One region of the Micromonospora sp. CNZ285 genome, then DNA from elsewhere that is predicted to be linked to it. Evidence: riboswitches for the same ligand, from Rfam matches in the RefSeq annotation. Region 1 holds a riboswitch; each other region holds the start of a gene.
The links. Region 1 has a riboswitch for cyclic di-AMP ahead of CLT75_RS13500 (C39 family peptidase). Riboswitches for the same ligand answer to the same signal wherever they lie in the genome.
Positions count from the first base shown of each region.

Region 1 (7,571 bases):
GCGCGGCCGAGCCCGGTGACGGGGCGGTGCTGTGGATCCCACACCCCACCCCGTTGGCGTACAGCCTCGGCGGGGCCGGCGGGTTGACTGTGCTCGCCAGCTGTACCCGAGATCTGCCGGCGGATCAGCTCGCCGCGGTGCTGAGCCACGAGCGCGCCCATCTGCGCGAGCGCCACCACCTGCTGGTATCCGCCGTGGAAGGGCTTGCATCGGCCGTTCCCTGGCTGCCGCTGACGCGGGAAGCACCCGCCGCCGTCCGTCTGCTAGTCGAGCTGCGTGCGGACGCTGCGGCCGTCCGGGAGTGCGGCCATGCGGCCGTGCGCAATGCGCTCTTGAGCTTCGCTGGTGCGCCCCATCCGCCGTCCGCCCTGTCGATGGCCGGGGGAGAAGTGGGAGTCCGGTTGCAGCGGCTTCAGTCGCGTACCCCGCACGGCCGCAATCTTGCGACCCGGACCGCGTTCGCTGCGGCCGCCCTCGGGGCGCCCGTGGGCATCGGCATGCTCGCCGCGGTCCTCACCTGTCTCTAGACGGCCGCCGCGCACTCTGACGCGTGGGATGGAAGCGTCAGCCGGCGAGGCCACCGGTTTCATGGCCGCTGCTGGTCAGGTGGGCACGCAGTTGGTCGTCGGTGGGCTCGACCAGGAATTTGCCGTCCGGCCACACCAGGGTGGGAATGCGACGTTGCCCCTGCTGCAGGCCACGGATCAGGTCCGCCGCAGCCTGGTCCTCATCGACGTCGACGTACACGTACGGGATGCGGGCGGCGTCGAGCAGGGCGCGGCTGCGTCGCACGTCGGGACACCAGCCGGTGCCGTACACGACGAGCTCATCGGGGCGGGAACGATCGTTGACGGTCAACTCGGTCTCCTCGTCGCCGGGACGGATGGCAAGGCGGCATCCCTGGGCGCCAACCGGTGCCCCAGGGATGCGAGATGCCCCGCGGGTCAGTCCACGAGCTGGTAGCCGGCCCGCTGCACGACCGCGCGGACCTCGGCGGTGTCCAACGGGTTCTCGCTGAGAACGGTGATGGTGCCCGCGGCCACGTCGGCCTGGACGTCGGTCACGCCGGCGATCTCGGAGACGTGCCCGGTCACCTTCTTGGCGCAGCCGCCGCAGGTCATGCCGGACACCTGGTAGGTGCTCCGGGCGCCGCTGCCGGTGCCCTGGGCCGCCGGGGCGCTGTCGATCGTGATGGTGCCGCAGCCGCAGCTGGCTTCATTGCCGCACATGGGATCTCCTCGGTGTCGCAGACGATGGCGTGACGGTGCGCAAGGTCCGTCCGTCGACGGTCGGCTGTGCGCCGGCCCGCAGGCGTTTGAATATACCCCTCCCCGGTATGCCCCTCAAGACCTCGACCGATCCGTGTGCTTACCCTGGCATGTCATCCGGATCACTTGACGACAGGTACCGGTGGGGGGTACAAAATTGCCGCTACCCATACCCCCTAGGGGTAAGAAAAGGAGTGATCACGATGTCATCCGGATCGAAGCGCTGGTGGGCCCTCGGACTCATCGCCCTCGCCCAGTTCATGGTCATCATGGACACCTCGATCATCGGCGTCGCGCTACCACGCATACAGGCGGATCTGGGTTTCTCACCGGAGAGCCTGTCCTGGGTCTTCAACGCCTACGTCGTCGCGTTCGGCGGCCTGCTCCTGCTCGGCGGCCGGCTGTCCGACCTGTTCGGCGCCAAGCGGATGTTCGCCGCCGGCTGGGGTGTCCTGCTCATCGGCTCCGCCGCCGCGGGCCTGGCCGGCAGCGTCACGGTCGAACTGGCCGCCCGCGCCGTACAGGGAGCCGGTGCGGCGCTGATCGCCCCGTCGGCGCTGACGCTGCTGATGATGCTCTTCGGCGCCGAACCCAGGGAACTCACCCGGGCCCTCGCCCTCTACGGCGCGGCGGCACCCGCCGGTGGCACCGCGGGCGTCTTCCTCGGCGGCGTCATCACCGAATACCTCAGCTGGCCGTGGGTCTTCTACATCAACATTCCCATCGCCGCGCTCGCGCTGCTGGCCACCCCGGCCCTGATGCCCGCCGGCGGTACCCGCCGCGGTTCGCTGGACGTGCTCGGCGCCCTCACGGTCACCATCGGTCTCGGCGCCGCGGTGTACGGCATCGTCCGCGCCCCCGAGGTGGGCTGGGCCTCTGGGCAGACCTGGCTGGTGCTCGCCGGAGCCGTGGTCGCCCTCGCGGCGTTCGTCGCCATCCAGGCGGCCCGCCGGGAGCCGCTGATGCGGCTGTCGATCTTCCGGGCGCCGAACCTCGCCGCCGCCAACGTCGCCCAACTTCTGCTCGGTGCGGCGTGGATCCCGATGTGGTTCTTCCTCAACCTCTACCTGCAGCAGGTCCTCGGCTACAGCGCCTTCCCCAGCGGCGCGGCACTGCTGCCGATGACCATCCTCATCATGATCGGCATGATCGCGCTCGCCCCGCGCGCCATCGCCCGCTTCGGCCCGAAGCCCATGGTGGTCACCGGCCTCGCGGTCCTCGCCGTCGGACTCGGCTGGCTCGCGTTGGTCCGCCCCGACGGCAGCTTCACCGTTGACGTGCTGCCGGCCTCGCTGGTCGCGGCGCTGGGTATGTCGCTGGCGTTCATCCCGTCGCTCGGTACGGCGATCTCCAGCGCCCGCCCCGAGGAGGGCGGACTCGCCTCCGGCATCGTCAACACCGGCTACCAGGTCGGCTCCGCGCTCGGCCTGGCCGCGATGACCGCGGTCGCCTCCGCCGCCGGCGCCGACCGGCTCGGCGATCTGCCCGCCCTCACCGACGGATACTCCGCCGCCTTCGTCGGCGCCGGGATCATCGCCGCCGCAGGCGCCCTCACCGCCGGTCTCACCCTCCGCGCGGCCAAGCGACAGCCTGTTAACGAGGCCGAGACAGTACCCGCGGCCTGACCGAATCCATCAACCGCCTGTCTGACGCCGGTGGATGAGTCTGATCCCGACTGATCCACCGGCGCATTCATACGATCAGCGCCCGACCCACGCGAGGCGGCCCTGGCGGTGAGGTGCCCTCGACTCCTGTCACGCGCTGCTGCCGACTACGTCTCGGCGTTGACGAGGATCGCGGTGACCAGCACGACGGCGACCATCAGCAACGCCTCGACCAGGACAGTGCGGCGTAGCTGATAAGTGGCGTCCATCGCGCGGTCATCCAGCCTGGGCACGACGCGCCGGCTGTTGTACAGCCCGACGAGGGCAACAGCCGCCACCAGGGCGACCTTGACGAGAAGCACCCGCCCCCAGTCGGTGGTCACGAGATGGCCCGGCCGTTCCAGGATCAGCAGGGTCAACGCGACGCCAGCGACACCCGTGAGCGCTACCGCGGCGGTGGCCGGTATGGAGAATCGCACCGCCATTTCGGCGGCACCCGTCGGTACGCCGAGGCGGGCGCGGCTCAGCAACAGGGCAGCCAGGAGAAGAACTCCGCCGACCCACACCGCGGCGGCAATGGTGTGGGCGAAATCGGCCGCCACGACGACGGCCCGAGGTTCCGCGGTGACGGTGTGCCCATCGACCAGAAAGGAACCCAGCAGCAGTGCCACGGTGACCGCCATGAGCACAGGCCGCACCGGTCGCGCTCGCACCCGCTGAACGCCGTCGCCGGCCGCGCTGACGGCGGCAGCCGTCACCAGGTTCCGGGAGTCGGTGGGTATCGCTGCGACGGTCGGAACGGAGTGACGCCCGACCGCGTGCCGGCCCCGAATCAGCGCCGCTTCGAGTGAACCGGACACGAGCAGACCGGCCGCACCGGTGAGTCGCAGGACCAGGCCGGCGGCCACCGGTGTCTGGCTGAGGGCGGTCACCGACGAGGCGCTGGCCGCCGAGGCGAAGGTGCCCTGCTCGCTGAAGACCGCCGCGAGTGCAACCAGCTCAAAGGCCGCTCCAGCCGCCACCGCCAGCCCCGCCGTCCGCACCCAGATCTGCACCACCCGGATGTCACTGCGTGTGCCGACCAGTGTGGTCAACGCGAAGACAAGACCACCGACACCGAGCAGGATCGCCCCGTAGGAAAGCCAACGCCCGACGGCGCCGACAAACCGCACCGGCGCCTGTTCCGCGTCGGCGGTGTGGCCAACAGCGTGTCCTCCCGCGTGTGCCGACGGCGAAGCCGGGGGCACACCTGGCCCACCATGGCCGGCATGTCCGTGCGGGCTGGCTGTTGCCTGGGGTTTAGCGGCCGTTCCGGGCGTCGGGGGAGGCGAGGCCACCGTAAACGTGATGACACCCGTCAGGGGGTGGGCGTCCGGGGCCGCGACGCTCCATCGCAGCTTGAACGTGCCGGTGGTCAGGCGAGCGGTCGGGTGGACCAGCCACGTTCGGCCTCCGTCGGGCGTGTGGCTGGCGGCCGGTAGGCCGATGCCGTTGCCGTCGGAAAGCTTGAATCCCGCTCCTGTGGGCGTGCCGGCGGCGCTGAGCGTCAGCCGGATCTCCTGGACGGCGCCGTCGATCCGCGCGCCGTCGGCCGGAACGGCCCGGAGCAGCTTGAAATGTGCGGCCGCAGGGGAAGCGAACCCGAGGGCCACGATGAGGGCGGGAAACAGCGCCAGCCACACCCGAATTGCCCAGCGCGCGGCGCGACGTGCTGGCGACTGAGGACATGCGAGACCCGGCGATGCAGCAAGCAAGGTCAGGCCGCCCGGCGACGCCGCTGGAAAGGCACTGTTGATCCTTCCGCCAAGGAGGCGCGGGCCGGTGCCCACACATCGCTCCCACGTGGTGCGGTCGCCATCCTAGGTCAACTACTACCCGCCCTTAGTAGGGGCGGGTCAGCTTCGACGATCCAGAAAGTCAGGTTGGGGGAGAGCGCCAGCATGGTGGCATCGCCGACTCGCAACGGCGACGGACTGCGCCGGGAGTGGTGCGAGGCATTGCCGCGGTCCCGGTCAGCCGTGGTCGGGTCGCTCTGTGGCCCCGCGGTGACGGATTTTGAAGCGGGCCACCGCGATCAGCGCGACGATCATGCTCTCGTACGCGGTTCCCACTTGCTTCGCGCGGCGCGCGCCCAACCGTCGGCAGGGCGGCGATCCGGCCTTACGCCGCCCGCCGGGATTGGGTTGATTTTCGTCGAAGCCACGTCGACATTCGAACGTCGAGCTACCCGCGGTCTGCGCGGGCTGACTGCCGGGTGTCACGAGCGCCGCCAACTTCATCTCCATGAACGCCTGTGCGGTAACGGGGAGCTCGCACTGACTTGTGTCTGCGCGCGGCCTCGGCCCGTACCACCACTACCGCCGCTGCTGCCGGCCCGGGTTTGCTGAATTGTGACTGAAATTGGTGTGGGGCTACGTACGGCCGCCCAGGAAACGGCCATTCGGGTGAGTATGCGGCGATCGGCCAAGCAATTGAGCGCCAACAGCATTCCGATGTCCGGTTACGTCCCGAGGGTTCCGCTATAACTGCTCGTCCCATTGAGTGGCATGAGTAACTGGAGGTTCCGATCAGAGTAGCGATGTTCGAGGCTTATGCAGGTGGGAGCCCTTGGCATACGACGTACCCACCGGTAATGTCGGCGCGTCCGGTGCGGTTTCCGATCGCAAGTGGCGACGCCGCTCCGACCCGCCTAATCGTGATCTCATGAACCGGGGACCCAGGCAACACCGGGGTGAATCCGCGAGCCACGGCCCGCGGTAGGGCGTACTTCCCGCCCGAATCCGTCAGCTAACCCGGTAGGCGGCCACGGAAGGAGTGCCAGCCTCGTGCGAAACACCTCCCGATACTCCCCACGCCTCCACGGCATCGCGGTGCCGACACTCGCCTGACTGTGAGTCCCGGCAACTGCCCCCCAGCCCGGCCCACCGGGCGCTCCCCATCCCCGCGGCACCCCGCCCAGTCACAACGTGCGTGAGTTCCTCCGCGCGTCGGGCCGGCCTGTGCCGCTCCAGCCCGTGGAGGAACACATGAAGCACCACATGAAGCGTCAGCTGCGGCGTCTTGTGACCGAGCGCCCGTACAAGATCATCGCCGGCTCCGCCGCGGCGCTCGTGCTCGCCAGCGGCGTCGGCACGGCGCTGGCCGCCACCGATCACAACGCGCCCGTCCGCCAGGGGAACACCGCCGCCGGGCTGGCTCCGCGGCTCGGTGATGTCGCCACCCGCGGCGAGGCTCGCGTCGCCGCCGAGCCGTCGCCGTCAGCGAAGGACAGGGCCACGACCGACCCGGACGTGACCAAGAAGGCGAGGCCGAAGCCTCCGTCGACCAAGGTCCTCGACCACACCTACGAGGCGCAGACTGCCTACTGGAACTGCGGCCCGGCCGCTGTGCGCAACGCGCTCAGCGCGAGCGGCGTCGAGACCACCCAGGACGCGATGGTCGCCCCGCTGAACGCTGGCGAGAACGGCACCAACTCGGCGGAGGACACCACTCGCGGGCTCAACCAGATGGTCAAGGGCAACCCGTACCGGACGCACATGATCCCGGGCCAGGCCGCGACGCCGGCGCAGATCGACCAGCTCCAGGCCGACGTGGTCACCGCCATCACCGACGGCCGTGCCGTGGTCGCCAACACCGTCGGCTCCGCGACCGATACAGACGGCGGCTGGCACTCCTTCCCCGGCGGCCACTACATCGCCGTGGTCGGATATAAGGACGACGGCCGGACGGTGCGGATCGCCGACTCCGCCGACCCGAACATGGCCGCCTACTGGATGACCACCATCGACCTGGCGAACTGGATGGCCACCCGCGGCTACTCCGCCTGATCCCATCTCCGGCCCTCGGGCACCGGCTCGTTCGAGCCGGTGCCCGTCGCCTTTCGGTTCGCGCCCAGTAGCAGGCAGGACGGCACGTCGTGCGCCCTCTGGTATGGCTCAGCCGATCATCTTGTGCGGTCAGGTTAGGTGCCGCCCGACGCGGCGGGCAGGGGCGAACACGTACAGGTCCAGCATGCCGGGTGGGTTGGCCAGGCCGGGGCCGCCGGCGCGAAATCCGAACCAGCCCCTCTGTGGACTTTGGTGCGTCACCGATAACGGCATGACGCCGACACGGGAAACTCCATAGTGCCGCTCGCTGCTATAGGATTACGGCATGAGCACCCATGCTGAGCATGGGTGCCGTGACTTTGTGTCCGAATCCCTCGGACACAACATCTCCACATATTGATCATGGGTTGAACGGGCTCACTTGCCTGAGGCTCCTGTGGTCGGTGTACATCGTTCCTGATCGCAGATGATGCTGATCTTGTTTCTGTGCAGGAGCGCGGCCAGGTCATGCGGGTTCTGGGCGTCGCTGGCGAGGCCGGGATGTCCCATCAGTCGCGCGATGATGTGGTCTTCCCTGAGGTAGAGCATCTTGCGTCGGCCGTTGGTGGGCTGTTGGGTGCTGGTGTGGCCTTGGCGGCATCGGTAGCCCGGACGCTGGTTGATCCAGTGGGATTCCAGTCTTCGGCCGCATGGTGCGCAGCGCAGCAGGCCGGTGAACAGGTAGCGGCGGGCAGTCCCGTCGTGGCTGGCCACAACTGCACACCGTGCTGTTCGAGCAGGGGTGCCAGGTGCTGCAGCTGGTTGGCGGAGAATGCTCGTTCGTATTCGCCGACCACGATCGCGTCGAACCCACGGTGCGGATCGGGGAGCGC
Region 1 covers NZ_SPQD01000001.1:3,000,460-3,008,030, reverse strand. Annotated here, with positions in the region: gene CLT75_RS13530 (M56 family metallopeptidase) at 1-527, shown strand, start outside; gene CLT75_RS13525 (glutaredoxin family protein) at 565-858, opposite strand; gene CLT75_RS13520 (heavy-metal-associated domain-containing protein) at 945-1,229, opposite strand; gene CLT75_RS13515 (MFS transporter) at 1,472-2,893, shown strand; gene CLT75_RS13510 (copper resistance CopC/CopD family protein) at 3,040-4,554, opposite strand; gene CLT75_RS13505 (hypothetical protein) at 4,885-5,157, opposite strand; cyclic di-AMP (ydaO/yuaA leader) riboswitch at 5,549-5,689, shown strand; gene CLT75_RS13500 (C39 family peptidase) at 5,899-6,699, shown strand; gene CLT75_RS33260 (recombinase zinc ribbon domain-containing protein) at 7,117-7,452, opposite strand; gene CLT75_RS33255 (hypothetical protein) at 7,464-7,571, shown strand, end outside.

Region 2 (7,571 bases), 2.6 Mb from region 1:
TCGTGCTGATGGCCACCGGTCACGTCGACGACGCGCGGCGCATCGTCGCCGACGCCGGCTTCCGCAAGGTCACCAAGGTGATCGAGGGCGGCGAGACCCGCAACGACACCACCCGGATCGCGCTCGACGCGGTCGGCGAGGGCGACGTCAACATCCTCTTCCACGACGCGGTCCGCCCGCTGGTCAGCGCCCGGATCGTGCGCGAGTGCGTGAACGCGCTCTGGACCTACTCGGCTGTCGACGTGGCCATCCCGTCCGCCGACACGATCATCCAGGTCGACGCGGACGACTGCATCACCGACATCCCGGTCCGCTCCCGGCTGCGCCGCGGCCAGACCCCGCAGGCGTTCCGCTCCGGCACCATCCGCGAGGCGTACCGCCGGGCCGAGGGCGACCCCGACTTCGCCGCCACCGACGACTGCGGCGTGGTGCTGCGCTACCTGCCCGGCACGCCGATCAAGGTGATCGACGGCTCGGACGAGAACATCAAGGTCACCCACCCGGTCGACGTGCACCTGGCCGACAAGCTGTTCCAGCTCGCCGCCGCGCAGGCGCCCCGGCTGACCGACCGCCGCAGCTACGCCGAGGAGCTGACCGGCCGGACCATCGTGGTCTTCGGCGGCAGCTACGGCATCGGCCACGACCTGGCCGAACTGGCCCGCTCCTACGGCGCCCAGGTCTTCCCGTTCAGCCGCTCCACCACCGGCACGCACGTCGAGCGCGCCGAGGACGTGGCCGCCGCGCTGAAGACCGCCTTCGAGGCCACCGGCCGGATCGACCACGTGGTGGTCACCGCCGGCATCCTGGAGAAGGGCGCGCTGGCCGAGATGGACTCCGAGACGATGGACCGTCTCCTGCACGTCAACTTCGTCGGCCCGGTCACCATCGCGCGCCAGTCGCTGCCGTACCTCCAGCAGACGAAGGGCCAGCTGCTGCTCTACACGTCCAGCTCGTACACCCGGGGCCGGGCCCGCTACGCGCTGTACTCGGCCACCAAGGCCGCGCTGGTCAACCTGACCCAGGCGCTCGCCGACGAGTGGGCCGAGTTCGGGGTACGCGTCAACTGCGTCAACCCGGAACGCACCGCGACCCCGATGCGGACGCGGGCGTTCGGCGAGGAGCCGGAGCACACGCTGCTCTCCTCCGAGGCGGTCGCGCAGGCGTCCCTGGACGTGCTGATCTCCGACCTGACCGGCCAGGTGGTCGACGTGCGCCGGTCCCCCGGCGAGCAGGTGGCCGCCGTACCCGCGCAGCCGGGCCCGCACCGGTCCGAGCTGTCCGCCGACGCCTGAACCCGACGGGACGTACCAGATGCGTGGTGACCTGGTCCGCAAGCTGCTCGCCCGGGTGCTGACCACCGGGCTGGCGGTGCTGGCCTTCCTCGTCGTGGCGCTCACCGGCGCCACCGGCTGGGGCCTGGCCCTGGCGGTCGCGGCGCTGGCCGCCACCGCCTGGGAGCGCCGGGTCCGGCCGTCCGCCGACGGGCTCGCCGAGACGGTGCTCGTGGCCGCCGGCATCCTGGTCGGCTACGCCCGTCGCCTCGACGACGGCTTCGACCCGGCGCTCACCGCGACCGCGCTGGTGCTGCTCGGGCTGGTGCTGCTGGTCGGCCCGCTGCGGCAGGCCGGCGCGCTGGAGATCCGCGCGGCGAACCTCCCGGTCCGCACGTGGACACCCGTGGTCGCCGCCCGGCTGGGCGACGCGCTGCTGGTGCTGCTCGCCGTGGTGGCGCTCGCCGCCGCCCTGACGCTGCCCGCCTGGACGGCACTGGTCGCCGCGCTGCTGGTCGGCGCCGGATGCGGGGCGGTCGCGCTGGACCTCGCCCGGCGCCGGTTCCGGCCGCCCGCCGGAGGTGGACCGGTCGGCCGGGCGCTGCGCCGCCACCAGCCCGAGTTCGTGCTGCACTTCTCCGCCCCGCCCGGCTCGGAGTACCAGGTCACCATGTGGCTGCCGTACCTGGAACGGATCGGCCGCCCGTTCATGGTGGTGCTGCGCGAGCCGGAGCTCCTGCCCGCGGTGGCCGCCGCCACCCGCGCCCCGGTGGTCCTCTGCCCCACCCTGAAGGCGCTGGACGAGGCGCTGGTGCCCAGCCTGCGGGTCGCGTTCTACGTCAACCACGGCGCGAAGAACGCCCACCTGATCCGGTTCAACCAGCTCACCCACGTGCAGCTGCACCACGGCGACAGCGACAAGGCCCCGAGCGCCAACCCGGTCTCGGCCATCTTCGACAAGATCTTCGTGGCCGGGCAGGCCGCGATCGACAGGTACGCCCGCGCCGGCGTGGAGATCCCCGCCGACAAGTTCGTCGTGGTCGGCCGCCCCCAGGTCGAGGCCATCGAGGTACGCCGGGAGCCGGTCGCCCCGTCCGCGCACCCGACGGTCCTCTACACCCCGACCTGGACCGGGCACCACGCGGACGCCAACTACTGCTCGCTGCCGGTGGCCGAGACGCTGATCCGCCGGCTGATCGACAGGGGTGCCGCGGTGATCCTGCGCGCCCACCCGTACACCGCCAAGAACCCGGCCTCGGCCCGCCAGCTCGCCCGGCTCACCGAGCTGCTCGCCGCCGACCGGGCCAAGACCGGCCGGCCGCACCTGTGGGGCGCCGCCGCGGCCCGCGAGCTGACGCTCACCGAGTGCGTCAACCGGGCCGACGCGCTGGTCTCCGACGTCTCCGGGGTCATCTCCGACTGGCTCTACTCCGGCAAGCCGTACGCGGTCACCGACACCGGCGCCGACGGCGAGCACTTCGTCGAGCGGTTCCCGCTCGCGGCGTCCGGCTACGTGCTGCGGCGCGACATGTCCAACGTGGACGAGGTGCTCACCGACCTGCTGGACGCCGACCCGAAGGCGGCACAGCGCTGGGCGGCGCGGACGCGCTACCTGGGCGACTTCCCCGCCGACGGGTACGCCGAGGCGTTCCTCTCCGCCGCCCGCCGGGAGCTGGAACCCGACTGGGCGGTCCCGGGGCCGCGCGCGGCCGGCTAGAGACGCGAGCCGGCCCGTCGCGGGCCGGCTCACCCCGCTCAGAGGTACGGGTCGAGCAGGGCGAGCACCGCCTCCGGATCCTCCACGTGCGCGTTGTGGCCCAGCCCGGGCAGCGTCGCCACCGGCACGCCCAGTTCCTTGAGCTGCGCGTCGGTCACCATCGGGTCCAGCTCGCCCCGGGCCAGCAGCACCGGCACATCGGTGGCGGCCAGCAGCGCCGGCAGCCGTGGCTCCCCCACCGCGAACGCGGCCGGGTCCATGGCGAGCCGCCAGCGGCCGTCCTCCCGCCGCAGTCCCGCCTCCACCACCGGATGGTCCGGGGCGAACAGCCCGGCGAGCCCGGACACGCGCAGGTAGCGCCGGGCGGCCTCGTCCCGGGTGGCGAACCAGGTGACCGGCCGGCCGGCCAGCTCCGCCGACTTCGCCAGTTCGGCCGGGGACCAGACCGCCTTGATGCCGAGCCCCACCACCGCGTCGACCGGAAGCCCGCGCTGCCGGGCCGCGAGCGCCAGCGCCACCACCCCGCCGAGCGAGTGCCCGAGCAGCACCAGCCGGTCGTCGGGGCCGAGCCGGACCGGGCCGAGCCCGTCGACGACGCGCTGGGCCAGAGCCTCGAACGAGTAGCCGTCGAGCGGCGGCGACCAGCCGTGACCGGCGAGGTCGGGGGCGAGCCAGCGGCCGGGCCAGCGGCGCTCCAGCAGCGGCGCCCAGGGCAGCCACACCTCGCCGGTGGCACCCATGCCGTGCAGGAGAATCAGGTGCCGCGTCCCCGTCGCATCGCCCATTGGCGCAGTCTGCCACCGCCCGCCCCGGACACGCGAGACCGAACCCGCCGACCCGCCCCCCGCCCCGCCCTCACCGTCGATCTTGGAGTTGTGGCACCTTCCATACCGGGCGAGCCGGGCATACTGGGCGCCACAAGTCCAAGATCGGCGCGCCAGGGCCGGGTGAGGGCCGCGCCAGGCCGGGCGGGGCGAGGGCGGGGCGGGGACGGGGCGGGGACGGGGAAGGCCGGCCCCCCGGGGTGGGGTGCCGGCCTTCGGGTGTGCGGGACGGTCAGGCGGAGTAGCCGCGGCTGGCGATCCAGTGCGCCAGGTCGATCGTGGTGACCCAGTACGACGGCAGCGACGGGTCGGCCGAGTCGGCGATCCGCACGGTCCGGCCGTCGTCCTTGTAGCCGACCACCGCGACGTAGTGGCCGCCCGGGAACGAGTGCCAGCCGCCGTTGGTGTCGGTGGCGGTACCGGCGACGTTCGCGACGACCCCGCGGCCGTTGCTGATCGCCTCGACCACGTCGGCCTGGAGACGGTCCATCTGGGCCGGGGTGGCCGAGCCGGGAATCATGCGGGTCCGGTACGGGTTGCCCTTGACCTGCTGGTTGAGCACACGGGTGGTGTCCTCGGCCGAGTTGGTGCCCATCTCGGTGGTGCCGAGAGGACCGGCGAGCGCGTCCTGGCTGCGCTCGATGCCGGCGGCGCTGAGCGCGTTGCGCACGGCGGCCGGGCCGCAGTAGAAGTAGTTGATCTGCGCCTGGTAGTCGTAGTCGAGCGACTTGCTCGACGGCGGCTTCGGCTTGGCCTTGGGCGTGGTGTCCGGGTCGGCAGCGGCCTTCGCGGACGGGGAGGCGCTCGGCGACGCGCTGGGCGAGGCGGAGGCGCTGGACGACGCCTGCGGCACGGCGATGCGGGCCTCGCTGCGGCTGGCGGGCTGCTCGCCGAGGCGGGCGGCGCCGAGGTCGGCGACCGCGGCGGTGTTCTCCTGGACCGGGGCGTCGTCACCGGCGGTGGCGACGGTTCCGGCGCCGGCGGCCAGCACGAGCGCGGCGGCCGATCCGGCGATGATCTGGTACGGGCGTTCGGTGACGATCCGTCGCAGCTGACGCTTCAGGTGGTGCTTCACGAAATCCTCCACGGGGCGTGAGCGGCACACGCCGGCCCGGCACGCGGAGGAACTCACACGTGCTGGCGGGGCCGGGTGGCCGGGGGATCGGGAACGCCCGTGATGCCGGGCGCCCAGGGGGCGGTTGCCGGTCGCGCGTCAGGCGCGCGCGGTCACCGCTTCGCCGTGGAGGCGGGGGACGATCGAGGGGTGGGCACGAGGGGTACTCCTTCCGTGGCCGCCGACCGGGTTAGCTGACGGATTCGGGCGGGAAGTACGCCCTACCGCGGGCCGTGGGCTCGCGGATTCACCCCGATGGTGCTCATGGGTCCCCGGTTCGTGGAACACGATTAGGCGGGTCGGTGCGGCGTCGCCGTCGGCGATCGATTACCGCATCGGACGCGCCGACACTACCGGTGGGTATGTCCCCTGCCAAGCGCTCCCACCTGCGTAAACGTGATCCGCGGTAACGGATTTCGGAACACCCGGTTACTGACTTCGCTCAATGGGACAAGCAGTTTCGACGGCGCCCGGCGGCGGAAAGCGGACAGACGGCGAGCACCCGGCCGGCAATCGCGGTACTCGATGACCCGTTTTGCGCCCGGCGCCCGTTTCGGCGGCCCGGGTGACCGGGCTCACCACGGTCCGGGTAACGATTCGGTCGAGACGGCCGTCTCAGCCGACCCGTGCCGGGCGCCAGCGGGCGTTACGGACCGTCGCGGGCACCGGCACGGCGCTCGCCGTCGCGCTCCGGTACTCCGGGGCGGGCCGCAGCGCGGCAGTGGCGGCGTAGGCCTCGGCGGCGAGCGTCCGGGCGGCCTCGGCGGCCAGTTCCGCGCCCCGCCAGGCCGACCGCTCCCGCGCGGCGGCGCTCTCCCATCCGGCCCGGCGCCCGTCCCGGACGGTGCGGGCCAGCACGATCTCCTGCTCGGCGGGGTGCCGGCGCGGATCCCACCCGTTGCGGCGGGCCAGCACGTCGGCGAGCTGACGGGCGGTCAGGTCGCCCCGCCAGTGCGCCGTCATGGCGGCGTGGTGCAGCCAGCGCTCCCGGGCCGCGTACTCGGCGGGGGTACGCGGCGTGCGCGGGGCGGGCAGCGCGGCGGCGCCGGCGAGGCGGCGGGCGGCGGCGTCCGCCTCGTCGTACGCGGTCCAGGCCCGGTCCGCCTCGTCCTGCGCGGCCAGCCACCGCTCCCGGCGACGACGGGCCGTCTGGGCGGCCCCGGCGGCGGCCACCGCGACCTCCTCGGCGTACCGGATCAGGTCGTCGCGGCGGACGGCGTCGGCGTCGGCCGGTTCGGGGGCGGCCTCCGGCGCGGGGTCGCGTTCGGGCCGGGCGACGAGCGCGGCGAGCAGGCCCAGCGCGAGCAGCAGGAGGAAGGACCAGATGGCGGCGGCCTCGGGCACGGAGGTGAGGAAGTGGTACAGAGCGGTCTGCGACATGGTCGGCACCTCACGGGAAGGACCTGGCGGGAGGGCCCGCACGATCTCGCCGGGGCGGGCCGGTGGCCGCCGGGGGCGGGTGCGGGGATGACGTGCGGTGGGTGCGGGGATGACGTGCGGTGGGTGCGGGGAACGGGCGCGGCCCGTGGGCGGGTCAGCGGGCGGGCGGGGCCCGCGGGCCGGCCGGTGCGGCGACCCGTCCGGCCGGGACCGGCTGCGGCGCCGCCGGGGCGACCGCCCGGGGCGCGGGCGCCGGGACACCGGCGGGAGCGGCCTGCCGCTCGGCCACGCGGTCGGCTTCCGGCCGCACCGTGGTCGAGGCGCCCGCGATGGGGTACGCCGAGACGGCGGCCGCCGGGGCCGGGGCGGCAGCGGCGACACCGGACGGCAGCGTGGCAGCGCCGAACGAACAGGCGACGACCACGGCGAGACTGGCGAGCATCCGGGCGGTCCAGCGCGCCACCCACCACACGGGGCAGGTGAGCGCGATCGGAAGCACGGGTACAAATTACCGCCGAACCCCCACGAACGCACCGCCGCACGGCGTGTCGCGGATCGACCGGCCGACGTGTGCGCGTGTCAGTCCGGGCGACGCCGCCCGGCGTACTCGATGTCCTCGGCCGGACCGGTGACGGAGGCCGCGCCCCCGTCGGCGGCCGGGGCGGCGGCGGCCTCGGCGGGCCTGCGCGGAGCCGGCACGGCCGGTGCGCGCGACGCCGCGCGGCCCCGGCGGGACGGGCCGAGCAGGCGCATCATCGGTGTCTCCACCCAGCGGTGCAGCGCGGCGGCCAGCGCGAGCGTGACCACCAGGAAGCCCAGCACCGCGAGCGGGCCGCGCCACCCGGGCAGGCCGGTCCCCCAGTGCCCGGTCAGCCGCAGCACGGTGACCATGACCAACACGTGGACCAGGTAGAAGGCGAACGACACCTCACCGAGCCAGACCATCGCCCGGGACCGCCAGGGGGTGGGCCGGCCGCGCACGTCGGCGTCCGCCGCGGCGGCGATGACCAGGAGGTACGCGACAGCGAGCAGCGCCGCCCAGAACTCGGCCGGGATCCACAGCGCGGCGACCACCCAGGTGGTGACGAAGAGACCGGTGGCGACGGCGAGGTTCGGGCCGCGCCAGCGGTGCCGGCGCATCAGCTCGGCGGCGGCCACGCCCATCCAGAACTCCAGCGACCGGGTCACCGGGAAGATCTGGGTGAACCACCACCGCTGCTCCTCCGGGACGAGCTGCTGGCCGGGCCACAGCGCCAGGATGAGCA
Region 2 covers NZ_SPQD01000001.1:417,866-425,436, reverse strand. Annotated here, with positions in the region: gene CLT75_RS02020 (bifunctional cytidylyltransferase/SDR family oxidoreductase) at 1-1,292, shown strand, start outside; gene CLT75_RS02015 (CDP-glycerol glycerophosphotransferase family protein) at 1,312-2,988, shown strand; gene CLT75_RS02010 (alpha/beta fold hydrolase) at 3,027-3,773, opposite strand; gene CLT75_RS02005 (C39 family peptidase) at 4,045-4,899, opposite strand; cyclic di-AMP (ydaO/yuaA leader) riboswitch at 5,091-5,233, opposite strand; gene CLT75_RS02000 (hypothetical protein) at 5,542-6,306, opposite strand; gene CLT75_RS01995 (hypothetical protein) at 6,461-6,805, opposite strand; gene CLT75_RS01990 (acyltransferase family protein) at 6,886-7,571, opposite strand, start outside.
Region 2: another riboswitch for cyclic di-AMP. It lies ahead of CLT75_RS02005 (C39 family peptidase); the one in region 1 lies ahead of CLT75_RS13500 (C39 family peptidase).

Region 3 (7,571 bases), 2.9 Mb from region 1:
TCGATGGCCGCGTCGGTGCCGGTGCCCATGGCCAGCCCGAGGTCGGCGCGGGCCAGCGCGGCGGCGTCGTTCACCCCGTCGCCGACCATGGCGACCACCCGGCCCTCGCGCTGGAGCCGCTCGACCACGTCGACCTTGTCGGCGGGCAGCACCTCCGCGATCACCTCGTCGATGCCGACCTCGGCCGCCACCGCCTTCGCCACTGTGGTGTTGTCGCCGGTGAGCAGCACCGGCTTCAGGCCCAGCTCACGCAGCCGCGCGACGGCCGCCCGGCTGGTCGGCTTCACCGCGTCGGCCACCGCGAGCACGCCCCGGGCGCGCCCGCCCCAGCCGGCCAGGATCGCCGTCCGCCCGGCGGCCTCCGCGCCGGTCGCGGCCCGCACGACCTCCTCGGGTACGTCGAGACCCCGCTCCCGCAGCAGCCGGGCCCGGCCGACCACCACGGTCCGGCCGTCGACGGTGCCGGTCACGCCCAGCCCCTCGGCGTTGGCGAACTCGCCGACCGGCGGCAGCGGTCCGGCCTCGGCCGCGGCCTCGGCGACGGCCCGCGCGATCGGGTGCTCGGAGGCGGCCTCCAGCGCGCCGGCCACCCGGAGCAGTTCGTCGGCGTCCTCGCCGTCGGCGGGCAGCACCTCGGCCAGCGCCATCCGGCCGGTGGTGACGGTGCCGGTCTTGTCCAGCACCACGGTGTCGACCCGGCGGGTGGACTCCAGCACCTCCGGCCCCTTGATCAGCACGCCGAGCTGCGCGCCTCGCCCGGTGCCGACGAGCAGCGCGGTCGGGGTGGCCAGGCCGAGCGCGCACGGGCAGGCGATGATCAGGACGGCCACCGCGGCGGTGAACGCGGCGGTCGGCCCGGAGCCGGTGCCGAGCCACCAGCCGAGCGTGCCGGCGGCCAGCGCGATCACGATCGGCACGAAGACGCCGGAGATCCGGTCGGCGAGCCGCTGCACCGCCGCCTTGCCGGTCTGTGCCTGCTCCACGAGTCGCGCCATCTGGGCGAGCTGGGTGTCCCCGCCGACCCGGGTGGCGCGGACCACCAGCCGGCCGCCGGCGTTTACCGTGGCGCCGACCACCGCGTCGCCCTGGCCCACCTCGACCGGCACCGACTCGCCGGTCAGCATGCTGGCGTCGACCGCGGACGTGCCCTCCTCGACCACACCGTCGGTGGCGATCTTCTCGCCGGGCCGGACCACGAACCGGTCGCCGACCGCGAGCCGGCCGACCGGGATGCGGGTCTCCTGCCCGTCGCGCAGCACCGCCACGTCCTTGGCGCCGAGTTCGAGCAGGGCGCGCAGCGCCGACCCGGCGGTGCGCTTGGAGCGCGCCTCGAAGTACCGCCCGGCCAGGATGAACACGGTCACCCCGGCGGCGGCCTCCAGGTAGATGTTGCCGGCGCCGTCGCCGCGGGTGATGTCGAGGCTGAACGGGTGCTTCATCCCGGGCATGCCGGCGTCGCCGAGGAACAGCGCCCAGAGCGACCAGCCGAACGCGGCCAGCGTGCCGAGCGACACGAGCGTGTCCATGGTCGCCGCGCCGTGCCGCAGGTTGATCAGCGCGGCGCGGTGGAACGGCAGCCCGCCCCAGACCACCACCGGGGCGGCCAGGGTGAGCGAGGCCCACTGCCAGTAGTCGAACTGCCAGGCCGGAACCATGGCGAGCACGATCACCGGCAGGGTGAGCACGGCGGAGACCCAGAGCCGGGTACGCGCGGTGCGCAGCTCGTCCACCGGCTCCCCGGCCGCTGCCGCCTCCGCCTGCTCGGGCGGCGGCGGAACCACTGCGGTGTAGCCGGTCTTCTCGACGGTGGCGATCAGGTCGGCCGGCGCGATGTCGTCGGCGTACCGGACGGTGGCCTTCTCGGTGGCGTAGTTCACCGTCGCCTCGACGCCGTCCATCCGGTTGAGCTTCTTCTCGATCCGGGCGGCGCAGGACGCGCAGGTCATCCCGCCGATCGCCAGTTCGATCAGGTTCGGCGCGGTGGGCAGCGCCTTTCCCGTGGCAGTCATCGCGGCACCTCCGGCGCTCAACTGTGCCCGTGCCCCGGGGTGCCGTGTCCGGCGTCCGGGGTCGGTGCGGTGGTGGATGCCGGCGCGGCGGGCGGCGGCGCGGTCCGGTCGCCGGCGAGGACGGTGAACTCGGCGGTGTGCACCGCGTCGCCGTGCCGGAAGTCCAGGTAGAGACGGTACGCCCCGGCCGAGGGCACCTCGGCGGCGAACGTGATCGCTGGACCGGCAGGTGTGCGCCCGTCGCCGGGCGTGCCCTCCGGGTGCACGTGCAGGTACGCCAGGTCGCCCTGCCGCAGCGCCACCAGGTGCCCGTACGCGCCGAGGTAGGGCGCAAGGTCGGTGACCGGCCGCCCGTCGCGGCTGACGGAGAGCGTGAGCCGGCTGGTCCGGCCCGGCTCCGGCGTGCCGGTCAGGGTGACCGTGTAGCCGTCGACGGTGGTGCTGGTCGCCGGCGCCGGCAGCGGCCGGGCGGTCAGTTCGCCGGGGACCGTGACGTCCAGGCCGAGCGTCAGCGGCTCGCCGCCTTCGGGGGTGAAGTCGGCGAACGCCCGCCAGACGCCGGGGCCGCCGAGCGGTGAGGCGACCCGCCAGGTGCCGTCGCCGGCCATCTCCGGGTGGACGTGCCGGAACCCGGACAGGTCCCGGCGGGCGACGATCAGGTGCATGCGCTTGTCGTGGGCCACCTCGAAGCGGGTGACCGGCGTGCCGTCCGGGCCGGTGATCCGGAAGGCGAACTGCCCGGCCGGGGCGTCGGCGGGCTGGAACGTGTAGCCGCGCTCGGAGACGAGCAGCCCGCCGGGTAGGTGCGCGGAGGCGCCGCCCGCCTGGCTCTCGTCACCGTGGCCGGTGTCGCCGGCCCCGTGGTCGCTGTCGCTGTCGTCGTGTCGGGTCTCGGCGGCCGGGGCGACGGGATCGGCCAGGTTGCCGATCCCGTACGCCGCTCCGAACACCGCCACGAGGCCGAGCGCGAAGCCGCTGAGCTTCGTCGCCGTGTTCATGGTGTCTCCTCGGTTGTCGCGGGTCCGCCGGACCCGTCACGCACCGACGAGGTCGTAACCGGCCTCGTCGACCGCCGCGCGGACCGCGTCCACGTCCAGCGGGTTCTGACTGGTGACGGTGACCCGGCCGCCGGCCAGGTCGACCTGGACGTCGGTGACGCCCGGAAGTGCGCTCAGCTCGGTGCTCACCGAGTTGACGCAGTGCCCGCAGGTCATGCCGTTCACCTGGTAGGTGGTCTCCATCTCGCCCTCCGATCTGATACCCCCCTGGGGTACGTTCGGAACGTTAGCATACCCCCGAGGGGTACGCTATCCTCGGTTTCATGACCGCGCCGTCCAGCCCGACCCGGGGCTACACCGCCAGCAAGGACCAACTCCTCGCCCGGCTCCGCCGGATCGAGGGCCAGGTCCGTGGCATCGAGAAGATGGTCGAGGACGACCGTTACTGCATCGACGTGCTGACCCAGATCTCGGCCATCCAGGCGGCGCTGGACAAGGTCGGCCTGGGCCTGCTCGACGGCCACGCCCGGCACTGCATGCACGAGGGCGCCGCCGAGGGCCGGGCCGACGAGATGGCGACCGAGATGATGGCCGCCGTCGGCCGCCTGATGAAGCGCGGCTGAGCAGGGACCTCCGACCCCTCCGACCAGGGCACATCGACCCGTGCCGACGCGACCGGGCGGACGTACCGTCGAAGTGGCGGGCAGGCCGGTCCGGCGGACCCGCGGTGACGGACGGAGGGCGGCCCGATGATGTGGCAGAGCCCGATGATGGGCTGGATGTGGATCTGGTCCCTGCTGGTGCTCGCCGTGCTGGCGGGGCTCGTCTGGGCGGCCGTGCGATGGACCGGCCCGCAGTACCTGGGCCCGACGACGGCCCGGCGCATCCTGGACGAGCGGTACGCCCGCGGTGAGATCGACGAGGACGAGTACCGGCGGCGCCGGGCCGGCCTGGCCTGACCGCGCGGGGCGCGCGTCACCGGCCACGGTGTGCGGGAGCGGCCGGCCGGGCTGCCTACCATGGCCGGGCGACGACCCGGACGTGGTCGACACGTCCGCGCCGGCCGGGTGACCAGACCGGTCCGGCGGACCAGGCGTCGCCGCGACCGTTGGGAGAGACGTCATGGGTGCCGACCACACCCGCCCCGCACCCGCCGCGCCGCCGGGCGTACGGCGGCTGCTCGTCGCCGTGGTGGTGCCGCTGTTCGCGCTCACCGTGATCGCGGCGCTGGTGCTCTGGCCCGGGCAGGACCGGGAGCCGGTCGGCGGCGCTGACGTCCCCCGCTACCACGGCACGGTGACCCGGGTGGTCACCGAGCCCTGCCCACCGACGCCCGAGGCCCCGGAGGGCGGGGGTGGCCCCTGCGGCACCGTGACCGTCACCGCCGAGCAGGGCCCGGACGCGGGCCGGCAGGTCGAGACGCCGATCCCGGCCGGGCCGGGCGCGCCCCGGGTCGCGGTCGGCGACGAGGTCGTCCTGGTCGAGCTGACCGACCCGGCCGACCCGGCGGTGAAGTCCTACAACATCGCCGAACACCAGCGCGGTACGCCGCTGATCTGGCTGATGGTGCTGTTCGCCGCCGCGATCGTGGCGTTCGGCCGGTGGCGCGGGCTCGCCGCGCTCGGCGGACTGGTGGCCAGCTTCGCCATCCTCCTGGGCTTCGTGCTGCCGGGCATCGGCGCCGGCCAGCCGCCGCTGCTCGTGGCGATCGTGGGCGCCGCGTTGATCATGTTCGTGGTGCTCTACCTGACCCACGGGATCACCGCGCAGACGTCGGTCGCGGTGCTCGGCACGCTCGGCAGCCTGGTGGTCACCGGCGTGCTCGGCCTACTCGCCACGTCCGCCACCCACCTGACCGGCTTCGGCAGCGAGGACGCCACCACGCTGTCCATGTTCCAGGGCGACGTGGACCTGCACGGCCTGCTGCTGGCCGGCATCATCATCGGCTCGCTGGGCGTGCTGGACGACGTCACAGTCACCCAGGCGGCCACCGTCACCGAACTGGCGCACGCCAACCCCGGACTGTCCCGGCGGCAGCTCTACCGGGCGGCGACCCGGGTCGGCCGGGCCCACATCGCGTCCACCGTCAACACCATCGTGCTGGCGTACGCGGGCGCCTCGCTGCCGCTGCTGCTCCTGCTGGTCGCCGACTCCCGCCCGGTGAGCGAGATCCTCACCAGTGAGTTCCTCGCCCAGGAGATCGTCCGCAGCGCGGTGGCGACACTCGGCCTGATCGCCGCCGTACCGCTGACGACCGGACTGGCCGCGATCGTGACCACCGCCGGGCGGCGCTCGCCCGGCGCGGAGCCGGCGCCCGCCGCGCCCCCGCCGCCGGCCGAACGGGACGACGCGCTGGAGGCCCTCGGCGGCGGAAGGAGTACGGAGGCCGCATGGTGACACTCCGCAGCGTGACCATCGAATTCAAACGCGACGCTGGTCACGGTGTGCCACGGCGAAATCTCGCTATTGGTCGGCTTCCGGACGTAGATCCTCACGAGTGCTGTCAGGTAACCTCGCTGCCGGTCACCGCCGAAGGCGCGCACCGGCGCCAGCGGTGCCGCCGCCCAATCGCTCACGGGCGAACCGGGGAACCAGGTACATGGGGTGAATCCGCGACAGCGGTAGGGGCCACTTCCGTCCCGAACCCGTCAGCTAACCCGGTCGGCGGCCGACGGAAGGGAACACTGTGACGGCACCCCTGCGCCGCTGGCTGACACCCGTGGTGGCCGTGCTGGCCTCGCTGGCAGTGCTGGCCGGCCCGAACCCGGCGACCGCGGCCCCCGCTGCGGCGGCCCCCGGCAGCCCCTCGGGCCACGAGGAGGACGGCGAACCTCCGCTCATCACCGAGGCGATCGACTCCGCCAACCGGGCCTTCCTCCAGGCCAAGGCGAAGCTCGCCAAGTCCCAGGACCGCCAGCGGCGGCTGGCGGCCGAGGTGAAGACGGCACAGGCCGAACTCGACGCGCTCAGCCCGCAGGTCAACCAGCTCGCCGCCCAGTCCTACCGGACCGGCCGGATGGGCGCGATGGCCATGCTGCTGGAGAGCAACTCCCCCGACTCGTTCGTCCGCCGGGTCAACGCCCTGGACGAGCTGAACCTCCTCAACGCGCAGCGCCTGGCCGCCATCAACGCGGTCAAGACCCGCGCCGAGCAGGCCAAGATCGCGCTCGACGCCGAGGTGCGCGAGCAGGAGAAGCAGAAGAACGCGATGGAGCGCGAGAAGGTGCAGGCCGAGCGCGCGCTGAAGCTCGTCGGCGGTCTCGGCTTCACCGGCGGCCTGGTCTCCGCCACCTCACCGGTCGCCAAGATCGCCCCCGGCCGCACCGCCGACGGCGGGTGGAAGGCCGAGTCGTGCAGCGAGGACGACCCGACCACCTCGGGCTGCGTCACGCCGCGCACGCTGCACGCGTACAAGGAGGTCCGGCGCGCCGGCTTCAAGCGCTTCGTGGGCTGTTACCGGCCCGGCGGGCCGTGGGAGCACCCCAAGGGCAAGGCGTGCGACTGGTCGCTCCAGAACAGCGGCTTCGCGCCCTGGCACAACAACGACACCCGCCGGTACGGCAACGAGGTGGCCGCGTTCCTCATCCGCAACGCCGACCGGCTGGGCATCTACTACGTCATCTGGAACCGGCAGATCTGGTTCCCGGCCACCGGCTGGAGTTCGTACAGCGGACCGTCGAACCACACCGACCACGTCCACATGTCGCTGCTCTGACCCGGACACCACGAAAAGGGGCCGCCCTCGGGCGGCCCCTTTTCTCGTCCGTACGGTTCAGCTCGCCAGCGCCGGGTCGGCGGGCGCGGCCGGGGCGGGCAGCGGGGCCGGGGCCTGCGCCACGGTCCGCACCTCGCCACCGGCGAGCCGGTACGACATGCCCACCACCGTGCACCGCCCGGCGGCCACCCGCTCGGCCAGCACGGCGGACCGGGCCAGCAGCGTCTCCACCGTCTGCGCGATGTGGACGTCGATGATGCCGTCGAGGTCCTCGACGCCCTGGCGGGCGGCGCGCAGCAGGCTCGGCGAGACCGCGTCCACCACCGCGCCCAGGTGCCCGGCCGGGGCGGCGCCGGTCCGGACCCCCTCCCGGGCGGCCTGGACCGCGCCGCACGAGTCGTGCCCGAGCACCACCACGAGCGGCGTGCCCAGCACGGTGACGGCGTACTCGACGCTGCCGAGCACCTCCGGCCCGGCGGTGTGCCCGGCGGTACGCACCACGAAGAGGTCACCGAGACCGCGGTCGAAGATGATCTCGGCGGCGAGCCGCGAGTCGGAGCAGCCGACGATCACCGCGAACGGATGCTGGCCGTCGGCCACAGCCGTCCGGTGCCCGGCGTCCTGATTCGGATGCTGCGGGACGCCGGTGACGAACCGGTGATTACCGGCTCGCAGCTCGGTCAGTGCCTGCTCCGGGGTGCTCGGCGTCATGTCCCTCACCTCGTCTACCTGGGGAACCACCAGGCCGAACGGCCTCGCGACCCACGGTCACACGCCCCTCGGGGTCCGTCAAGATTCGTGATACGCATTTCATACTTTCCCGCCCCGGACCGCGCCGATTCGGCAGGT
Region 3 covers NZ_SPQD01000001.1:5,871,644-5,879,214, reverse strand. Annotated here, with positions in the region: gene CLT75_RS27055 (heavy metal translocating P-type ATPase) at 1-2,009, opposite strand, end outside; gene CLT75_RS27050 (hypothetical protein) at 2,027-3,007, opposite strand; gene CLT75_RS27045 (heavy-metal-associated domain-containing protein) at 3,044-3,250, opposite strand; gene CLT75_RS27040 (metal-sensitive transcriptional regulator) at 3,331-3,630, shown strand; gene CLT75_RS27035 (SHOCT domain-containing protein) at 3,757-3,966, shown strand; gene CLT75_RS27030 (YibE/F family protein) at 4,130-5,404, shown strand; cyclic di-AMP (ydaO/yuaA leader) riboswitch at 5,559-5,689, shown strand; gene CLT75_RS27025 (VldE C-terminal domain-containing protein) at 5,694-6,722, shown strand; gene CLT75_RS27020 (carbonic anhydrase) at 6,780-7,433, opposite strand.
Region 3: another riboswitch for cyclic di-AMP. It lies ahead of CLT75_RS27025 (VldE C-terminal domain-containing protein); the one in region 1 lies ahead of CLT75_RS13500 (C39 family peptidase).

Region 4 (7,571 bases), 1.1 Mb from region 1:
CCGAGGACAACCTGCACGACTACACCGCCGAGTGGACGATCCGCGAGATCGTCAAGCGGTACTCCGACTTCATCTCGTGGCCGATCCGGATGACTGTCGACAAGCCCGGCGAGGACGGCGCCACCACCCGCGAGGAACAGACGCTCAACTCGATGAAGGCGCTCTGGGCGCGCTCGCGGGACGAGGTCGACGAGGCCGAGTACAAGGAGTTCTACCGGCACGTCGCGCACGACTGGGCCGACCCGCTCGAGACGATCCACATGCGCGGCGAGGGCACGTTCGAGTACGAGGCGCTGCTGTTCCTGCCCTCGCACGCCCCGCTCGACCTGTTCTCCCCGCAGGGCCGCCGCGGCGTGCAGCTCTACGTCAAGCGCGTGTTCATCATGGACGACTGCGACGCGCTGATGCCCAACTACCTGCGCTTCGTCAAGGGCGTGGTGGACGCGCACGACCTGTCGCTGAACATCTCCCGGGAGATCCTCCAGCAGGACCGGCAGATCCGCGCGGTGCGCCGGCGGCTGGTCAAGAAGGTGCTCGCCACGTTCAAGGACATGTCCGCCGAGTCGTACCGCACGTTCTGGACCGAGTTCGGCGCGGTGGTCAAGGAGGGTCTGCTGGAGGACCCGGACAACACCGAGACGCTGCTGGAACTGGTCCGCGCCGCCAGCACCCACGACCCGGCCGAGCCGACCACGCTGCGCGCGTACGTGGAGCGGATGAAGGACGGCCAGACCGAGATCTACTACGCCACCGGCGAGAACCGGGCCACCATCGAGAACTCGCCGCACCTGGAGGCGTTCCGTGCCAAGGGCTACGAGGTACTGATCCTCACCGACCCGGTGGACGAGGTGTGGGTCGAGCGCGTCGGCGCGTACGACGGGAAGACGCTGCGCTCGGTCGCCAAGGGGCAGGTGGACCTGGAGACCGAGGAGGAGAAGGAGAAGGCCGAGGCGGAACGGCAGGAGTACGCCGACCTGCTCACGTTCCTCGGCGGCGCGCTCGCCGACAGCGTCAAGGAGGTCCGCCTGTCCACCCGGCTGACCACCTCGCCGGCCTGCGTGGTGGGCGACGCGCACGACATGACGCCGACGCTGGAGAAGATGTACCGGGCGATGGGCCAGGAGGTGCCCCGGGTCAAGCGGATCCTGGAGCTGAACCCGGCCCACCCGCTGGTCACCGGGCTGCGCAAGGCGCACGGCGAGGGCGGCGACACGGCCGCGCTGACCGAGACCGCCGAGCTGCTGTACGGCATGGCGCTGCTGGCCGAGGGCGGCGAGCTGGCCGACCCGGCCCGGTTCACCCGCATCCTCGCCGACCGCCTGGCCCGAGGCCTGTAGCCCCACCCGCCCCGCCCGGCGGGATTGATCGACTCCATTGCGCCGAGGTGGCGGCATCAGGATGCCCCCGATGCCGCCACCTCGCCGAGCTGGCGTGGATCAAGCTGGCTTGTCCCAGGATGGGGAAGATCAGTCCCAGATGGAGGGAGCGGGCTCGGTGAGTGAGCTCCCGGCGGGTGGTCTCTGCAGGCCCGCGTCGGCAGGGTGTGCCCGGGTGGACGGGTGTGGATCGGGGTGGATCTGGTGGAGCCGGTGAGGCGGTCGGCCTGGTATCCAGCCGCGCGGCCGGCTGTAATCGCCGTTGGCTGGTGAAGGGGCCGCTGAGCCGGTGCGCCGGGGCGGCGAGCCGGGTCGGCTCAGGGGAGCGCGGGGTAGAGCGCGGCCACGCCGCCGGACAGTCCGGCCTGGACCCGCCGGGCGACGTCGTCGGCCAGGATCTCGTAGCTGTCGGACTCGATGCCGTCGGCGGCGAGCCGGGCGACGTCGGCCGGGTGGGCCTTCGGACCGGGTACGGCGGCGGCCATCTCGGTGTCCATGTAGCCCACGTGCAGGCCCGCGACGCGGACGCCCCGCCCGGCCAGCTCCAGGCGCAGGGCGTTCGTCATCGACCACTCGGCGGCCTTGGCCGCGCCGTACGCGCCGACGCCAGGGAACGTGAACCAGGACAGCGCGGACAGCACGTTCAGGATCGTGCCGCCGCCGTTCGCGGCGATCCGGGGCGCGAACGCCCGGACCACCGACAGCGTGCCGAGGTAGTGCGTCTCCAGCTCCAGCCGGATCTTCTCGAGGTCGCCGTCGAGCAGATCGGTGCCGGTGCTCACGCCCGCGTTGTTGACCAGCAGCGTCACGTCACCGGCCCGCTCCGCGGCGGCGGCGACCGACGCGGGGTCGGTGACGTCCAGGCGTACCGGGGTGACTCCGGGCAGGTCCACGGTGTCCGGGTTGCGGGCGCCGGCCCAGACGGTGGCGCCACGCGCGACGAGTTCGGCGGCCAGGTGCCGGCCGAAGCCGCGGTTGGCGCCGGTGACCAGGGCGGTGCTTCCAGCGATCTTCATGTGTCGCTCCGAGGTGTGGTGAGGGAGGGGAGTCAGGCGGACAACAGGCCCGGACCGGGCAGGACGGCGAGCTCGCCGGGCGGTACGTCGTGCCCGGCGTCGCAGCGCAGCCGGGCGTGCACGGGGGCGCCGCACTCGTCGTGGGCCACCCGGACCGCCGGGCCCGCCTCGTCGGCGGCGTACGCGTCGCCCCACTGCCGCAGCGCGACCAGCACCGGGATCAGGTCGCTGCCCTTGGCAGTGAGCACGTACTCGTCGCGGGTGCGCTGCCCGGGCTCGCGGTAGGGACGCCGGTCGAGCAGCCCGTCGGCGACGAGCTGCTTGAGGCGGGCGGCGGCCACCGGTTCGCTGACGCCGACCCGCCGGGCGAAGTCGTCGAAGCGGCGGGTGCCGAACGACGCCTCCCGCAGCAGGAGCAGCGTGGTGCGGTTGCCGACCACCTCCAGCGCCCGGGCGATCGAGCAGTTGGCGGTGGACCAGGAGTCACGCTGCGCGAGGAGGTCCGTCATGGCGTCGACGGTACCCCCTGGCTTAGGAAAGCAAAAGTCAGCTACCTCACAGCTGGCCGGGGAAGAATCCGTGCCGGGCCAGCGGCTCGACGATCTGGTGCTCCTCGTACGACAGGTGCGACAGCAGCGTGTCGGTGAGCAGGTCCACCGCCTCCTGGAGTCCGGTGAAGTCGCCGGGCCGGCGGACCAGCTCCACGAGCGCCCGGTCGACGCTCTCCACCACGCCGTGGATCACCACGTGCTCCTCCTCCAGGCGGTCCAGCACGGCCGCCAGCCCGGCCTCGGAGCGGCGCAGGTGCGGGAAGATCGAGGCGTCCTCCAGCCCGTGGTGCTGGGTGACCATCGTGCAGTACGCCGCGCAGTACGCCCCGAGCGTCCAGTTGTTCTGCCGCATGGTCATCTCGTTCAGCGCGGCCCGCGCCCGGCCCGGCGAGACACTGCCCTGCTTGACCTGTTCCAGCAGGTCGCGCACCTGGGCCAGTTCCTGGCGCAGGTGGTCGTGCACGTCCACCAGGTGCTGCCCGGCGGCCTGTCCCCGGGCCGGGTAGACGTGCCCGGCCGGCGGCGGCGGGGCGCTCGGGCGGGTGGACTCGTCCCAGGGGCGGCGCGCGCTGAGGCGTACCCCCGGGTCGGGGGTGGGGGTGACGCCGAGCGTGCTCGGGCCGCCGGCGGCGGCCTGCGCGTCGGTGGCCGTGCGGGTTCCGCCGGCGGGCGTGGCGCGTTCGGCGGCGACCAGCTCCCGCACGGCGGGCGCGACCTCCTGGCCGAAGATCTGGATCGCGCGCGGCTCGTCGCTGCCGAGGATGAACGTGGTGATGCCGTGCTCCAGCGTGAGCCCGGCCAGCTCCTCCACCCACTGCTCCGGCGGCCCGGCCAGGAAGCCGGCCGACGAGCGGGCGAACGTGCCGGTCACGTTGAGCATGCGGCGGATCGCGGCCGGGTCGCGCCCGGCGGCCCGGGCGCCCTCGTCGACGAGCGCGTTCAGGGCGGGCAGCTCGTCGGGGCCCTTCGGCAGGTACGACAGGGAGGGCAGCCAGCCGTCCGCCGCGCGGCCGACCAGGCGCAGCATGCGCGGCTTGTACGCGCCGACCCAGATGCCGACCGGATGCGCGGGCGCCGGACCGCGCTTGGCGCCGACCACCCGGTAGTGCTCGCCGTCGACGCGGATCATGCCGCGGCGGTCGGTGTCCCAGACCTCGCGGATCACCCGGATCGCCTCGTCGAGGGCCTCAACGGCGGCGCCGGGGGACAGGCGTCGCCCGCCCGCCGCCTCGATCGCGTCCCAGAACGCGCCCGCGCCGAGCCCCAGCTCGACCCGGCCGCCGGTGAGCAGGTCCAGGCTGGCGACGCTGCGGGCCAGCACCACCGGCTGGCGCAACGGCAGGTTGAGGACGTTTCCGGCCAGGCGGATACGTTCGGTCGCGGCGGCCACGTAGGACATCAGCGTCCAGGTGTCCAGGAAGCCCGGCTGGTAGGGATGGTCCTGGAACGTGACCAGGTCCAGCCCGACCTGCTCGCACAGCCGGGCCAGCGCCACCACCTGGTCGGGCTGCCCGGCGGCGGGGGTGATGAAGCCGCCGAAGGTCAGCTCGTGTCCGTGATCGGTCATCCGTCAAGCCCTCCCGTGATCTTGCCTGGCCCTGCCACCGTAGCGCCGCCGCCGGTCGCCCGGCCGGGTGAAGAGCGTCACAAGAAGTGGACGATCGTCGCAAAACGCTCCTAGCGTCGGTTCCGTTCGCAGACGCGGACACCGCGGGCCGGAAACGCCAAATCCCGCCGCCGGCCCCGGTAACCGAACCTCGTGCGGGAGCGGGGGAACCACACGTTCCACGGTGCATCGTCACCTCGGGGTGAAGCCGCCACCGGCGGCCGGGCTCCTCGGCCCGAACCCGACAGCTCACCTCGTCGGCGTGGAGGAATCCACATGGCAACTGAATACTCAGCCCGAAGCCGCCGCACCGCTCTCGGAGCGGTCCTGGCCGGCGCCGCCGTCGGCGCCGCGACCCTGTTCGGCCCGGCCGCTCCGGCCAGCGCGGGCGTCAACTGGGACGCGGTCGCGCGCTGCGAGTCCGGCGGCAACTGGAAGATCAACACCGGTAACGGCTACTACGGCGGGCTCCAGTTCTCCCGCGCCACCTGGAACGGCTACGGCGGCCAGAAGTACGCCGCGCGCGCCGACCTGGCCAGCCGGTCCGAGCAGATCGCCGTCGCGGAGAAGGTGCTGCGCGGCCAGGGCATCGGCGCCTGGCCGGTCTGCGGCAAGAAGGGCGGCTCGGCGAGCGCGGCGACCCGGTCCGAGCGGGCCACCACGAAGGCGGCACCGAGGAAGGCGGCGCCGAAGCGGGCCGCCGCGACGAAGGCCGCGCCGGAACGCGCCACGACGAAGGCGGCGCCGCGGCCGTCGTCCGGCGCCGGGACGTACGTGGTCCGGCGCGGGGACACGCTGTCGGAGATCGCCGTGGCGCAGCGCGTCGACGGCGGCTGGCGTGCCCTGCACGAGCGCAACCGCGCCGTGGTCGGCGCCGACCCGGGCCTGATCTTCCCCGGTCAGCAGCTTCGCCTGCGCTGACCTCGTCCGAGCGCCCGGCCGGTTCGCCCCGGCCGGGCGCTCGTCCGTCCGCGACACGCCGCGTGGCCGGTGTCCGGCCTGCTCGCGGCGCCGGGACGCGACCCGGACCGGGCGGTGACGGCGATTCGTCGGAGCCGGTTGCTAGGGTCACGCATGCTCGGCTAAGACGTGAAGAAAGCGCGGATATGACCAACGACCCGTTCTCGGCGGCCGCGAGCATCGACGAGCTGCTGACCCGCACGCAGCAGGCGCTCACCGCGATGCGCTCCCGGGCCTCGGCGCACGCCGACGGCGAGCCGGGCGATCTGCTGCTCGCCGAGGGCACGGCAGCCGGCGGCCGGGTCCGCGCGGTCGCCGTCCAGGGTGGCCGGCTCGATTCCGTGACGATCGACCCGGAGCTGGCCGGCGAGCCCCTCGACGTCCTCTGCGGACACCTCGTGACCGCCGCCAACGCCGCGTTGTCCGAGCTGGACGACCGGGTCAGCGCGTCGGCGCGCGCCGACGCCGACGCGCTCGCCGCCCGGCTCGGCAGCATGGGCGACCAGGCCGAGCTGTTCGGCCGCGCGATGCACGAGGCGGCCGCCCGGATCCACCGCGACCGCGGCGCCGGGTCCCGGGCCGGGCGCGCGGTCTGACCCGACCGTACGCGGCGCCGCCCCGCACGCGGCGCCGACCAGGCGTGACGCGGCACCGTGCTGACACGACGAGGCGGCCGGCCGCCGGGAGGACGACGACCGGCCGCGCTACGCCACGGTCAGCTCAGGGTGACCGCGGTGTCGTCGACGACGAAGGACGTCTGCAACGAGCTGTCCTCCACGCCGCTGAACGAGATGGTCGCCGTGGTGCCCGCGAGCGACGAGATGTCGAAGGACCGCTGCACGTAGCCGGTGGCCTTGTTCAGGTTGGAGTACGTGGCCAGCGTGGTGCTGCCCGCCTTGACGGTGAGCTTGTCGTACGCGGTGCTGGTGGTCGACTCCGCGCTGTCGATGTGCAGCCAGAAGCTCAACGTCGCCCGGCATCCCGCCGGAATCGTCACCGACTGGCTGAGCGTGTCGGTGTGCGACGAGCCGTACCCGTCCAGCCACGCCTTGTACGAGCCGCCGTGCGCGGCCTGACCGCTGTCGGTGGTGATGACGCCGGACGAGGCGCTCCAGTTCACGTTGCCCGACTCGAAGCCCGGGTTGGCGAGCTTGTTGCCGGAGCAGCCGCCCGACGGCGGGGTGGTCGTGGTGCTCGGGGTGGGCGTCGGGGTGCCGCCGGAGCAGGTCGGGTCACCGGACTGGGCCGGCACGCTCACCGCGTCCCAGGCCGCCTTGACCGTGTTGAACTCCGCGCAGCTGCCCGGGTAGAGGTTCTTCGCCGCCTGCAGCGTCCAGGTGCGGTACTTCAGGTACGACGAGGACGAGGTCTTCAGCAGCATGCCGTTGTACATGATCTTCATGGCCTTCTGGATGCCCAGGCCGGTCACGCTGCTGCCGTTGCAGGTCGAGCTGGACGGCTGCCCGTTGGTCGGGCTGCTGCCGTTGGCGAGCAGGTAGAACCAGTGGTTGCCCGGGCCGGCCGCGGCGTGCACCTCGGTCGACGGGATGCTGCTGGAGTAGCAGTTCGGGTCGCCGAGCGCCGACGGGTTGTACATGTTGCGGATCGGGCCGGAGCCGACCAGGTTGATCTTCTCGCCGACCAGGAAGTCCGGCGCGTCGTAGCTGGACGGCTCGTTGGCGAACCACTCGGTGGCCGCGCCGAACGTGTCGGCCACGAACTCCTGAGTGCCGCCGCCGGAGATGCCGCCGGGGGTGTTGTCGTCGATGCCGTGGCCGATCTCGTGCGCCACCACGTCCAGCGAGCCGATCCACTGGCCGGCGGTGTTCTTGCCGATCTGCACCTGGCTGCCGTCGTAGTAGGCGTTCTGGTCGTTGAGGCCCACCCGGATCGGCCAGTAGCCGCCGTTGCCGTTGGCGCCGTTACGGCCCAGCCACTGGGCGAGCATCTTGTGCTCGGTCTGCGCGGAGAACAGCGCGTCCACGCAGCCGGTCTCCTTGTTGGTGGCGGTGCCGTTGCCCCACACGTCGTCGGAGCCGCTGAACGTGGTGTTGTTCGCCGC
Region 4 covers NZ_SPQD01000001.1:1,881,681-1,889,251, reverse strand. Annotated here, with positions in the region: gene htpG (molecular chaperone HtpG) at 1-1,337, shown strand, start outside; gene CLT75_RS08715 (SDR family oxidoreductase) at 1,694-2,392, opposite strand; gene CLT75_RS08710 (winged helix-turn-helix transcriptional regulator) at 2,425-2,901, opposite strand; gene CLT75_RS08705 (LLM class flavin-dependent oxidoreductase) at 2,948-4,510, opposite strand; cyclic di-AMP (ydaO/yuaA leader) riboswitch at 4,682-4,827, shown strand; gene CLT75_RS08700 (LysM peptidoglycan-binding domain-containing protein) at 4,826-5,470, shown strand; gene CLT75_RS08695 (YbaB/EbfC family nucleoid-associated protein) at 5,656-6,105, shown strand; gene CLT75_RS08690 (M4 family metallopeptidase) at 6,225-7,571, opposite strand, start outside.
Region 4: another riboswitch for cyclic di-AMP. It lies ahead of CLT75_RS08700 (LysM peptidoglycan-binding domain-containing protein); the one in region 1 lies ahead of CLT75_RS13500 (C39 family peptidase).